DNA from 3 places in the Streptomyces sp. NPDC088387 genome. Region 3 is predicted to be linked to each of the others. Evidence: riboswitches for the same ligand, from Rfam matches in the RefSeq annotation. Region 3 holds a riboswitch; each other region holds the start of a gene.
The links. Region 3 has a riboswitch for cyclic di-AMP ahead of ACIQAC_RS13020 (NlpC/P60 family protein). Riboswitches for the same ligand answer to the same signal wherever they lie in the genome.

Region 1: linked by a shared signal. The riboswitch ahead of ACIQAC_RS36220 (transglycosylase family protein) and the one ahead of ACIQAC_RS13020 (NlpC/P60 family protein) in region 3 are both predicted to bind cyclic di-AMP.
Region 2: linked by a shared signal. The riboswitch ahead of ACIQAC_RS16940 (M23 family metallopeptidase) and the one ahead of ACIQAC_RS13020 (NlpC/P60 family protein) in region 3 are both predicted to bind cyclic di-AMP.

What each region holds. Positions count from the first base shown of each region.
Region 1 is NZ_JBIVNC010000019.1:105,936-109,202, reverse strand. It holds gene ACIQAC_RS36225 (transglycosylase family protein) at 46-1,179, shown strand; cyclic di-AMP (ydaO/yuaA leader) riboswitch at 1,377-1,572, shown strand; gene ACIQAC_RS36220 (transglycosylase family protein) at 1,576-2,271, shown strand; gene eno (phosphopyruvate hydratase) at 2,622-3,267, shown strand, end outside.
Region 2 is NZ_JBIVNC010000005.1:511,774-515,040, forward strand. It holds gene ACIQAC_RS16935 (GntR family transcriptional regulator) at 1-587, opposite strand, end outside; gene ACIQAC_RS16940 (M23 family metallopeptidase) at 786-1,580, opposite strand; cyclic di-AMP (ydaO/yuaA leader) riboswitch at 1,594-1,755, opposite strand; gene ACIQAC_RS16945 (M16 family metallopeptidase) at 1,947-3,267, opposite strand, start outside.
Region 3 is NZ_JBIVNC010000004.1:350,923-354,189, forward strand. It holds gene pcrA (DNA helicase PcrA) at 1-870, opposite strand, end outside; cyclic di-AMP (ydaO/yuaA leader) riboswitch at 1,285-1,457, shown strand; gene ACIQAC_RS13020 (NlpC/P60 family protein) at 1,465-2,640, shown strand; gene ACIQAC_RS13025 (tellurite resistance/C4-dicarboxylate transporter family protein) at 3,066-3,267, shown strand, end outside.

The DNA of each region.
Region 1 (3,267 bases), on a different contig from region 3:
ACCAGGCGCCGCGCGGGTCACCGCTGTCTCGCGAAAGGTCACCGCATGCTCCCCGGGAACGGCCGCCACCGTCGCCCCCGTCAGGCTCCGGCGCTCCTCGTGGCGGCCGGCGTGACCGGCTCGGCCATCGCCATCCCGCTCCTCGGCGCCGCCGGCGCGAGCGCGGCGAGCGGTACCACATGGGACGCCGTCGCGGAGTGCGAGAGCGGCGGCGCGTGGAGCGCGGACGAGGGCAACGGCCGTTACGGCGGTCTGCAAGTGACCCAGCAGGACTGGGAGAGCTACGGCGGTCTGGACTACGCGGCCAGTGCCGACCAGGCCAGCCGTTCGCAGCAGATAGCCGTGGCCGAGCGGATCCTCGCCGACCAGGGGGTCGGCGCGTGGTCCGTCTGCGGCCTGGTCCACGGACTCACGCAGGACTCCAAGCCGGCCGACGTCGACACCGGCGTGGGGGGCGACGCGACGTCCGGCTCCTCCAGCGAGTCCGACGCGAACGACTCCAGCGGCTCGAATGGCCTGAATGGGTCGAACGATTCGGACAGTTCGAACAACACGGACGGTTCCGACGGCTCGACCGACGGCCGGACCGATTCCTCCGGCTCCTCCGACTCCACCGGATCGTCCGACCCGTCCCAGTCGCCCGATTCCTCCGACGGCTCGGACTCGCCGTCCGATTCGTCCACTTCGCCCTCCGGTGACGCTTCGGGCGACACCGACCCCTCGGGTGAGCCGGACGGAACGGACGATTCGGCCACCCCGGTCTCGCCGAGCGACCCCGCCGCCGACCCGGCCGGCGACCCCTCCGGGGCAAACGGCGATGAATCGGACAACTTCCCGCAGGAAGTCGGCTCTTCGTACCTGGTCGACACCGGCTCGCTCTCCGGCACGGGCCGCCATCGTGGCAACAGCGCCGACGAGGACGCCGTGGGGGACCGTACGGTCATCTCCCCGGACGCCTCCGCGGGCTCCTCCGGCCGTCACGCCTCGCGCGGCAGCGGCGACGCACGCGACCCGCTCGACAGCTCCTACACCGTCCGCAACGGTGACACTCTCTGCTCCATCGCCGACTCCCTTGGCTTCGACGGCGGATGGCGCAAGCTCTACGCGGAGAACGAGGAGTCGATCGGTACCGACCCGAACCGCATCGTCCCCGGTCAGACCCTGGAACTCGGGGCCTAACCGGACGAAAGGCAACGGGAGTTCGCGTCACACTTCGCGCTGAATGTCCGGTTTGGTGAAAGTGTGGGATGAGTCTCAGAAGCCCTGATCGTCTTTGAAATTCGGCGAATCGCGTGTCTACGGTCAACACCGCTCGCAGCAGTGAGCCCCGACAACCGCCACGCCGAATCCTGCCGGTGGTCGTCCGGGAACAGTCGTCGCGTCAAGCGCCGTAGGCAGGAGCGGGGGACCCACAGGTAAGTGCCGGGCCCGGCGGTCGAGGTGACTCGATGTCGGAACCGGCTTGGGGTGTAGCCGTGCCGTACGGGACGAAAGCCTCGTACGAGACACGGCCGGGCAACTCAACCGGCCCGAACCCGACAGCTCACCTCGCAGGCGTCGGTGAGGGGATCAACCATGCTGTTTTCCGGCAAGGGCAAGCACCGCCGCCCGTCCAAGGCCACCCGTGTCGTCGCGCTCGCCGGTGTCACCGGTGCCGCCGTCGCCGCCCCGCTGATGGCGGCCGGCAGCGCCTCCGCCGCCACCGCGTCCGAGTGGGACGCCGTCGCCCAGTGCGAGTCCGGCGGTGACTGGTCCATCAACACCGGCAACGGTTACTCCGGCGGCGTGCAGTTCTCCCCGTCGACCTGGGCCGCCTACGGCGGTACGAAGTACGCGGCCGCCGCCTACCAGGCCAGCAAGGCCCAGCAGATCGAGATCGCCGAGAAGGTCCTCGCGGGCCAGGGCAAGGGCGCCTGGCCGGTCTGCGGCGTCGGCCTGTCCAACGCCGCCTACAACGGCGGTGGCTCGACCACCCCGAGCCAGCCCTCCACCGAGTCGCAGAGCGGCACGGACCGTTCCTCGGAGGAGCAGAGCGCGTCGCGTTCGCAGGAGCGCCCCGCCGCCCCGAAGAAGGAGACCGTCACGACGCCGACCGGCGCCAAGGTCAAGAAGGGCGACGGCGAGTACAAGGTCGTCAAGGGCGACTCGCTCAGCGCCATCGCCGCCGAGCACGACGTCAAGGGCGGCTGGGCGAAGCTGTTCGACCTGAACAAGGACATCGTCGACGACGCCGACGTCATCTTCCCGGGTCAGCAGCTGCACCTGAAGTGACCCACGGCTCGCGCACAGCCGAGCCCCAGTCCCCCCACAGCCTCTCCCCCCATGCTTGAGGTGCTTCCTCTCAGAGGCTCCCGTGCGGGTCCCCCCGTCCCTCGCGGGTTCCCCGTCCCGGTGCGCGTTCCCCCGTACGCACCGGGACGGGGCTTTTCTATGCCTTCGCACACCACCGTGGCCGGCCGTACGCCACGGCTTGGACACCCGTCTTTGTTTCGTTCGGAAACATTTTACGATCGGTTCTGTCCGCGGGATGGTCGACCGGCTGGCCGAACGCACCAAGCCGGTTAGGCTCGTCTCGCAGAGCCGCTGCGGTCCTGCCCCACCGCGTCACATCCACGAAGGAGATGCTCGTGCCGTCCATCGACGTCGTCGTAGCCCGGGAAATCCTGGACTCCCGAGGCAACCCCACGGTCGAGGTCGAGGTCGGCCTCGACGACGGCAGCACGGGTCGTGCCGCCGTTCCGTCCGGCGCCTCCACGGGTGCCTTCGAAGCCATCGAGCTCCGCGACGGTGACCCCAACCGCTACCAGGGCAAGGGTGTCGAGAAGGCCGTCCTGGCCGTCATCGAGCAGATCGGCCCGGAGCTCGTCGGCTACGACGCCACCGAGCAGCGCCTGATCGACCAGGCGATGTTCGACCTGGACGCCACCGACAACAAGGGCTCGCTCGGCGCCAACGCCATCCTCGGCGTCTCGCTCGCCGTCGCGCACGCCGCCTCCGAGGCCAGCGACCTGCCGCTCTTCCGCTACCTCGGCGGTCCGAACGCGCACCTGCTGCCCGTTCCGATGATGAACATCCTGAACGGCGGCTCGCACGCCGACTCCAACGTGGACATCCAGGAGTTCATGATCGCGCCGATCGGCGCGGAGTCCTTCTCCGAGGCGCTGCGCTGGGGCACCGAGGTCTACCACACCCTCAAGAAGGTGCTGAAGAGCAAGGGCCTGTCCACCGGCCTCGGCGACGAGGGCGGCTTCGCCCCCAACCTCGGCT
Region 2 (3,267 bases), on a different contig from region 3:
GTGTGCTGTGCGGTGACGGCACGCGCGCGTTCGCTGTCGCCGCGCACCACGGCGTCCACGATGGCGCCGTGCTCGGCCCAGGAGTCCGCGGGCGCGAGCGGCGCCTCGACCGCGTACATCCACGCGATCTTGTGCCGCAGCTGGGTCAGCATGGAGATCAGGGCGGGGCTGCCGGAGGCCTGGGCGAGGGTCTCGTGGAACCAGCTGCCCAGGGAGCGCAGGTCGTCGCTGTTGCCTCTCCTGGCCCGCTCCTGGCCGAGCCGGACCAGACCGCGCAGCACCTTCAGATGCGCCTCGGTGCGCCGCTGGGCGGCCCGCGCGGCGCCGAGCGGCTCCAGCAGCATCCGCATCTCCAGCAGGTCGGCGGCCTCCTGCTCGGTGGGTTCCGCCACGCACGCGCCCGCGTGCCGCCGGGTCACCACGAAGCCCTCGGCCTCCAGTGTGCGCAGTGCCTCCCGGACGGGGACGCGCGAGACGCCGTAGCGGCGGGCGAGGACTTCTTCGGTGAGTCGGCCGCCGCGCTCGTAGACACCGGCGACGATGTCGTCCCGGATCGCGGTGCACACCGAGTGCGCCGGAATTCGCATGACCGACCTCCGCCTTAATCCCCGTGAAACGTCGACGATGGACGCGTGTTCCGTGACTCTATTGCAATGCGCGTGAATATCCGACGGGAGACCGGAATCCAGGGATATTTTTTGGACAGACAACGCGCGGAAACGACGAAAGCCCCGGCGGGGCAGCCGGGGCCTGTCGTCGGTACGGCGGTGTACCGCGCGGGAGCGTCAGAGGCTCACGCCGTGCGAGCGGAGGTAGCCGACCGGATCGATGTCCGAGCCGTACTCCTGGGTGGTGCGGGCCTCGAAGTGCAGGTGCGGGCCGGTCACGTTGCCGGTGGCACCGGACAGGGCGATCTGCTGGCCGGGGGTGACCGTCTGGCCGACCGACACGCCGATGGACGACAGGTGGCCGTACTGGGTGTACGTGCCGTCGTTCATCTTGATGACGACCTGATTGCCGTACGAGCCGCCCCAGCCGGCCTCGACGACCGTGCCGGAGCCGACCGCGTGGACGGACGTGCCGCTCGCGGCGTGGAAGTCGACGCCGGTGTGGCTGCCGGAGGACCACAGGGAGCCGCCGGCCTGGTAGCCGGTGGAGACGTACGAGCCGGTGATCGGCGTGACGTAGGTGTTGAGGCGCTTGCGCTCGGCCTCGCGGGCGGCGCGCTCCTCGGCCTCGCGTTCCTTCTTGGCGAGTGCTTCGGCCCGCTTCTTGGCGGCCTCTTCGGCGCGCTTCTTGGCGAGCGCCTCGGCCTTCTTCCGCGCCGCCTCTTCGGCGGCCTGCTTCTGGGCGGCGGCCTGTGCGTCGATCTGTGCAGCGACCGAGTCGCCGATGCTGATGACCGGCAGCAGTCCGGTCTCCTCGACGGCCGGCTCGGCGGCGAGCGCCGGAGCTGCCAGGGAGCCGATGACGCCGGTGGTGGTGAGGGCCGCGACACCCGCCGCGCGGGCGGTGGTGCGCTGTATTCGGCTGGGACGACCGGTACGCCGGTGCTTCCCGGTGGCGCGCGTGAACGCCATGGAGTGGCTGGTCCTTTCCTTCCTTCTCGCCTACCGGGTTAGCTGACGGGTTCGGAGCAGGAAGGTCTCCTACGGGCCCCCACGCTGCGCGCGGGCGTCCGATTCACCCCAGGGACTACGTGTGGGTCCCCGGCTCCCCAGGCTCGCGCCTGCGGGGACTCGGCGATGGCTGTCCGGTGCCACGGATGCGGCGCGGTGCCCGACGGACAGCCCGGACGACGCTAAAGGGGACATCTTTCAATCCCCAAACCGATCAGGGCGTTTGTAGCGCATGCCACAGGTCAGACACACAGCCTCTCCCGCAATTCCGACATAAAGGGGCCCTGGTGACACAGCGGTCACCAGGGCCCCTCCACGCGCGTGCCGCTACTCGGCCGTCACCACGGTGACCTCGCCGATGCCGAGGGCCTCCACGGGCGCCTTGATCTGCGCGGCGTCGCCGACCAGGACGGTCACGATCCGGTCCACCGGGAAGGCGTTGACGACGGCCGCGGTGGCCTCGACGGTGCCGGTCGCGGCGAGCTGCTGGTAGAGCGTGGCCTGGAAGTCGTCGGGCAGGTGCTGCTCGACCTGGTCCGCCAGGGTGCTCGCGACGGCCGCCGCCGTCTCGTACTTGAGCGGCGCCACACCGACGAGGTTCTGCACGGCGACGTCGCGCTCCGCGTCGGTGAGCCCCTCCGCGGCGAGCGTGCGCAGGACCTTCCACAGGTCGTCCAGGGCCGGTCCCGTGTTCGGCGTGTCGACGGAGCCGCTGATGGCGAGCATCGCGGCACCGCTGCCGTCGGGCGCGGACCTGAGGACCTGCCCGAACGCGCGCACGCCGTAGGTGTAGCCCTTCTCCTCGCGCAGCACCCGGTCCAGGCGGGACGTGAGGGTGCCGCCCAGGCAGTACGTGCCGAGCACCTGGGCCGGCCACACGCGCGCGTGCCGGTCGGATCCGACGCGGCCGAGGAGCAGCTGGGTCTGGACGGCGCCGGGCCGGTCCACGATGACGACCCGGCCGGTGTCGTCGGCGGTGACCGGCGGCACGGGCCGAGGCGCGGCCGAGGAGCCGGTCCACTCGCCGAGCGTGTCGGCCAGCAGGGCGTCCAGGTCGACGTCGGTCAGGTCGCCGACGACCACCACGGTGCCGGTCGCGGGACGCACGTGCTTCTCGTAGAAGGCCCGTACGGCGCCGGAGTCGATGCCCGAGACGGTCTCCTCGGTGCCCTGGCGCGGGCGCGACATGCGCGCGGTCGCAGGGAACAGCTCCTTGGAGAGCTCCTTCGCGGCGCGCCGCGAGGGGTTGGCCAGCTCGTGCGGGATCTCGTCGAGGCGGTTGCGCACCAGCCGCTCGACCTCGCTGTCGGCGAACGCGGGCGCCCTGAGGGCGTCGGCGAGCAGTCCGAGGGCCTTCGGCAGCCGGGAGACCGGGACTTCGAGGCTGAGGCGTACACCGGGGTGGTCGGCGTGCGAGTCCAGGGTGGCGCCGCAGCGCTCCAGCTCGGCGGCGAACTCCTCGGCGGAGTGCTTGTCGGTGCCCTCGGAGAACGCGCGGGCCATGATCGTGGCCACACCGTCCAGGCCCGCGGGTTCGGCCTCCAGCGGCGCGTCGAGGAGCACCTCGACGGCGACGACCTGCTGGCCGGGGCGGTGACAACGCAGCACCGTCAGGCCGTTGTCGAGCGTGCCGCGCGTGGGCGCGGGG
Region 3 (3,267 bases):
GTTGGTGTCCTGGTACTCGTCGACGAGGACGTGCCGGAAGCGGCGGCGGTAGTGCTCGGCGACGTCCGGGAACGCGCGCAGGAGGTTGACCGTCGTCATGATCAGGTCGTCGAAGTCGAGGGCGTTGGCCTCGCGCAGGCGCGACTGGTAGAGCGCGTACGCCTGGGCGAGGGTCTTCTCAAAACCGTCCGTGGCCTGTGCGGCGAAGTCCTCCTCGTCGATCAGCTCGTTCTTCAGGTTGCTGATCTTGGCGCTGAAGGACTTGGGCGGGTAGCGCTTGGGGTCGAGGTCCAGGTCGCGGCAGACCAGGGCCATCAGACGCTTGGAGTCGGCGGCGTCGTAGATCGAGAACGACGACGTGAAGCCGAGCCTCTTGGACTCCCGCCGCAGGATGCGCACACAGGCGCTGTGGAAGGTCATCACCCACATCGCGTTCGCGCGCGGGCCGACGAGGTGCTCGACGCGCTCCTTCATCTCACCGGCGGCCTTGTTGGTGAAGGTGATCGCGAGGATCTGGCCGGGGTGGACGCTCCGCTCGGCGAGCAGGTACGCGATGCGGTGGGTGAGCACACGCGTCTTGCCGGAACCGGCGCCGGCCACGATGAGCAGCGGGGAGCCGGAGTGGACGACGGCGGCCCGCTGGTTGTCGTTCAGCCCGTCCAGGAGGGCTGCCGCGTCGAGGGCCGGGCGCGGGGCACCGTCGCGGTAGTACGCCTCCCGGTCCGGTGGCGCGTCGAACTTCCCGCCGAACAGATCGTCCGGAACCTGCTCCGGTGCATGATCGTCCTCGGGGGGCGGCGGGGGCTCCTCCGCATGGGCCCGCGGGGCCTGGAGGTCCGCCAGGAAGCTGTCGTCAAAGAGGCTGCTCATCGCTCTCCGAGTCTAGGGCGCCCCACTGACAGCCCGCGGCCACCCCGGGAACATCCCCCGTCGGCGGGTGGGGGACCGTACGGTTCCGGCCTGTGGCCGGGCTTCACCGCGGACACTCACGCGGTCACGTTCCGTAGCGATCGACGGATCCCCGTTGTGGCTGGCCGGAGCGTCGCGCGGCGCGTCGGTCCGGAAACCCGCAGCAGGAGGCGTCGTACACGAAGATCACTAAACAACGCACACTTCGGACAACTCACCGCACAACAGTCCGCATTGACCACGCAGCGCGACACTCGAACAGAAAGGTCACGAAAATGTATCGGGCATATCGCCCACCAACCTTCACAGGCGGCACACGAGTTGGCTACCGTTCGCTCAGGCCGAACGACCCCCACCGGCGAACGTCGCCGGGCCGTCCCGCCTCCGCCGAGTCCGGTGCGCCCACGTGGCAGCCGGAGCCGGGGACCCACCGAACTCCGGGGTGAATCGGTCCGAACTCCCACTGGGGAGCGGACCGTAGGGCAACCCTTCCGAACCACCCGCCCGAACCCGACAGCTAACCCGGTAGGCGGCCCATGGAAGGAGTCGCCTCCTTTGGCGTCGCACCGCAAGTCGCGCCCCACGGGCGCGCGCGTGGCAGGCATACGCACCCCCGCCCTCGCCACGGCTGCCCTGACCTCCGTCGCCCTGCTCTCCCAGACGGCCAACGCCGCGCCCGAGGACGACAAGCCGAGCCTTGAGGAAGTCGAGAAGAAGGTCGACGACCTCTACCGCCAGGCCGAGTCGGCGACGGAGAAGTACAACTCCGCCAAAGAGAAGACGTCGAAACAGCGCAAGCAGGTCGACACGCTCCTCGACGACGTGGCCCAGCGGACCCAGAAACTGAACGACGCGCGCGAGGAGCTGGGCTCGTACGCCGCGGCCCAGTACCGCAGCGGGGCCTCCGTCCCCGACACCGCGACCTTCATGCTCGCGGACTCGCCGCAGGACTACTTCGACCAGACCCAGCTCATGGACCGGCTGACCGGCCGCCAGCAGGACGCGGTCGACGAGTACTTCACCCAGCAGTCCGAGACGATGGAGAAGCGTCAGGCGGCCAGTGAAGGCCTGGAGACGCTCACCGAGACGCAGGGCGACCTCAAGACGGCCAAGGCGACCGTCCAGAGGAAACTCGCCGACGCCCGGCAGCTGCTGTCGGAACTGACCGCCGAGGAGAAGGCGCGTCTCGCGGCGATCGAGAAGCAGAAGCAGGCAGAGGCCGACCGCAAGGCGGCGGAGCTCGCCCAGCAGCAGGCTGAGGACCAGCGCCGCCAGGAAGAGACGGCCCAGCAGCAACAGCAGGAGAGCGACTCCACGGGCTCCTCGTCGGGCTCGACCGGCTCGGAGTCCACGCCGACCGACGGCTCGTACACCGCCAAGGCGGAGAAGGTGCTGGCGTTCGCCCGCGCGCAGGCCGGCAAGCCGTACGTCTGGGGCGCCACCGGCCCCGGCTCCTACGACTGCTCCGGCCTCACCCAGGCCGCGTGGAAGGCCGCCGGGGTCGACATCCCGCGCACCACCTACGACCAGGTGAACGCCGGCACCACGGTGTCCGTCGCCGCCGCCCAACCCGGTGACCTCGTCTTCTTCTACGACGACGTCACCCACGTCGGCATCTACATCGGCAACGGCATGATGATCCACGCCCCGAAGCCGGGCACGTACGTGCGCGAGGAGTCGATCTACTACGACGGCGAGTCGGCGATCCACAGCGTGGTGAGGCCGGCCTGAGACGGGGGCGCGCGGTAGTGCGGCCCGCCTAGGAGTCACCGTGCGCCGGGGGCGCGTGTCTGAGGACACGCGCCCTTTGTCGTTGCAGACCGTCCGGTGTCCCGGCGGCACTCCGCCGTCCCGGCGGGCCGCCGCGTCCGGTGGGCTTCCATGTCCGGTTGGCCGCCGCGTCCAGTGGTCCCGCACGTCCGGTAAGCCTGCACGTCCGGTGGGCTTCCACGTCCGGTGGGCCGCCGCGTCCAGTGGGCCTCCACGACAGTGAGCCTCCGCGTCCAGTGGGCCCGCACGTCCGGTGAGCCTCCGCGTCCAGTGGGCCTCCACGTCCGGTGGGCCGCCGCGTCCGGTGGCATGCGCCCGCGTGGATTTCCGTCCGCGCGTGTGCGCGCCCCACCCCTCTCCCCGGGCACGCTCCTTAGCATCGGCCCATGCCCGGCACCCCTTCCCCCCGCGCCTGGTGGGCGCAGCGTCCGCCGGCGGCCGGGGCCGCCGTGATGGCGACCGGCATCCTGTCGGTCGGCCTCCATCTGACCGGGTACGAGGTCCTGTCCAGGATCCTGCTGGCGGTGGCCGCGGTGACCTGGCTGGCACTCGCGGCGGACTTCGTCGCGCGGCTGCTGCGGGACCGCC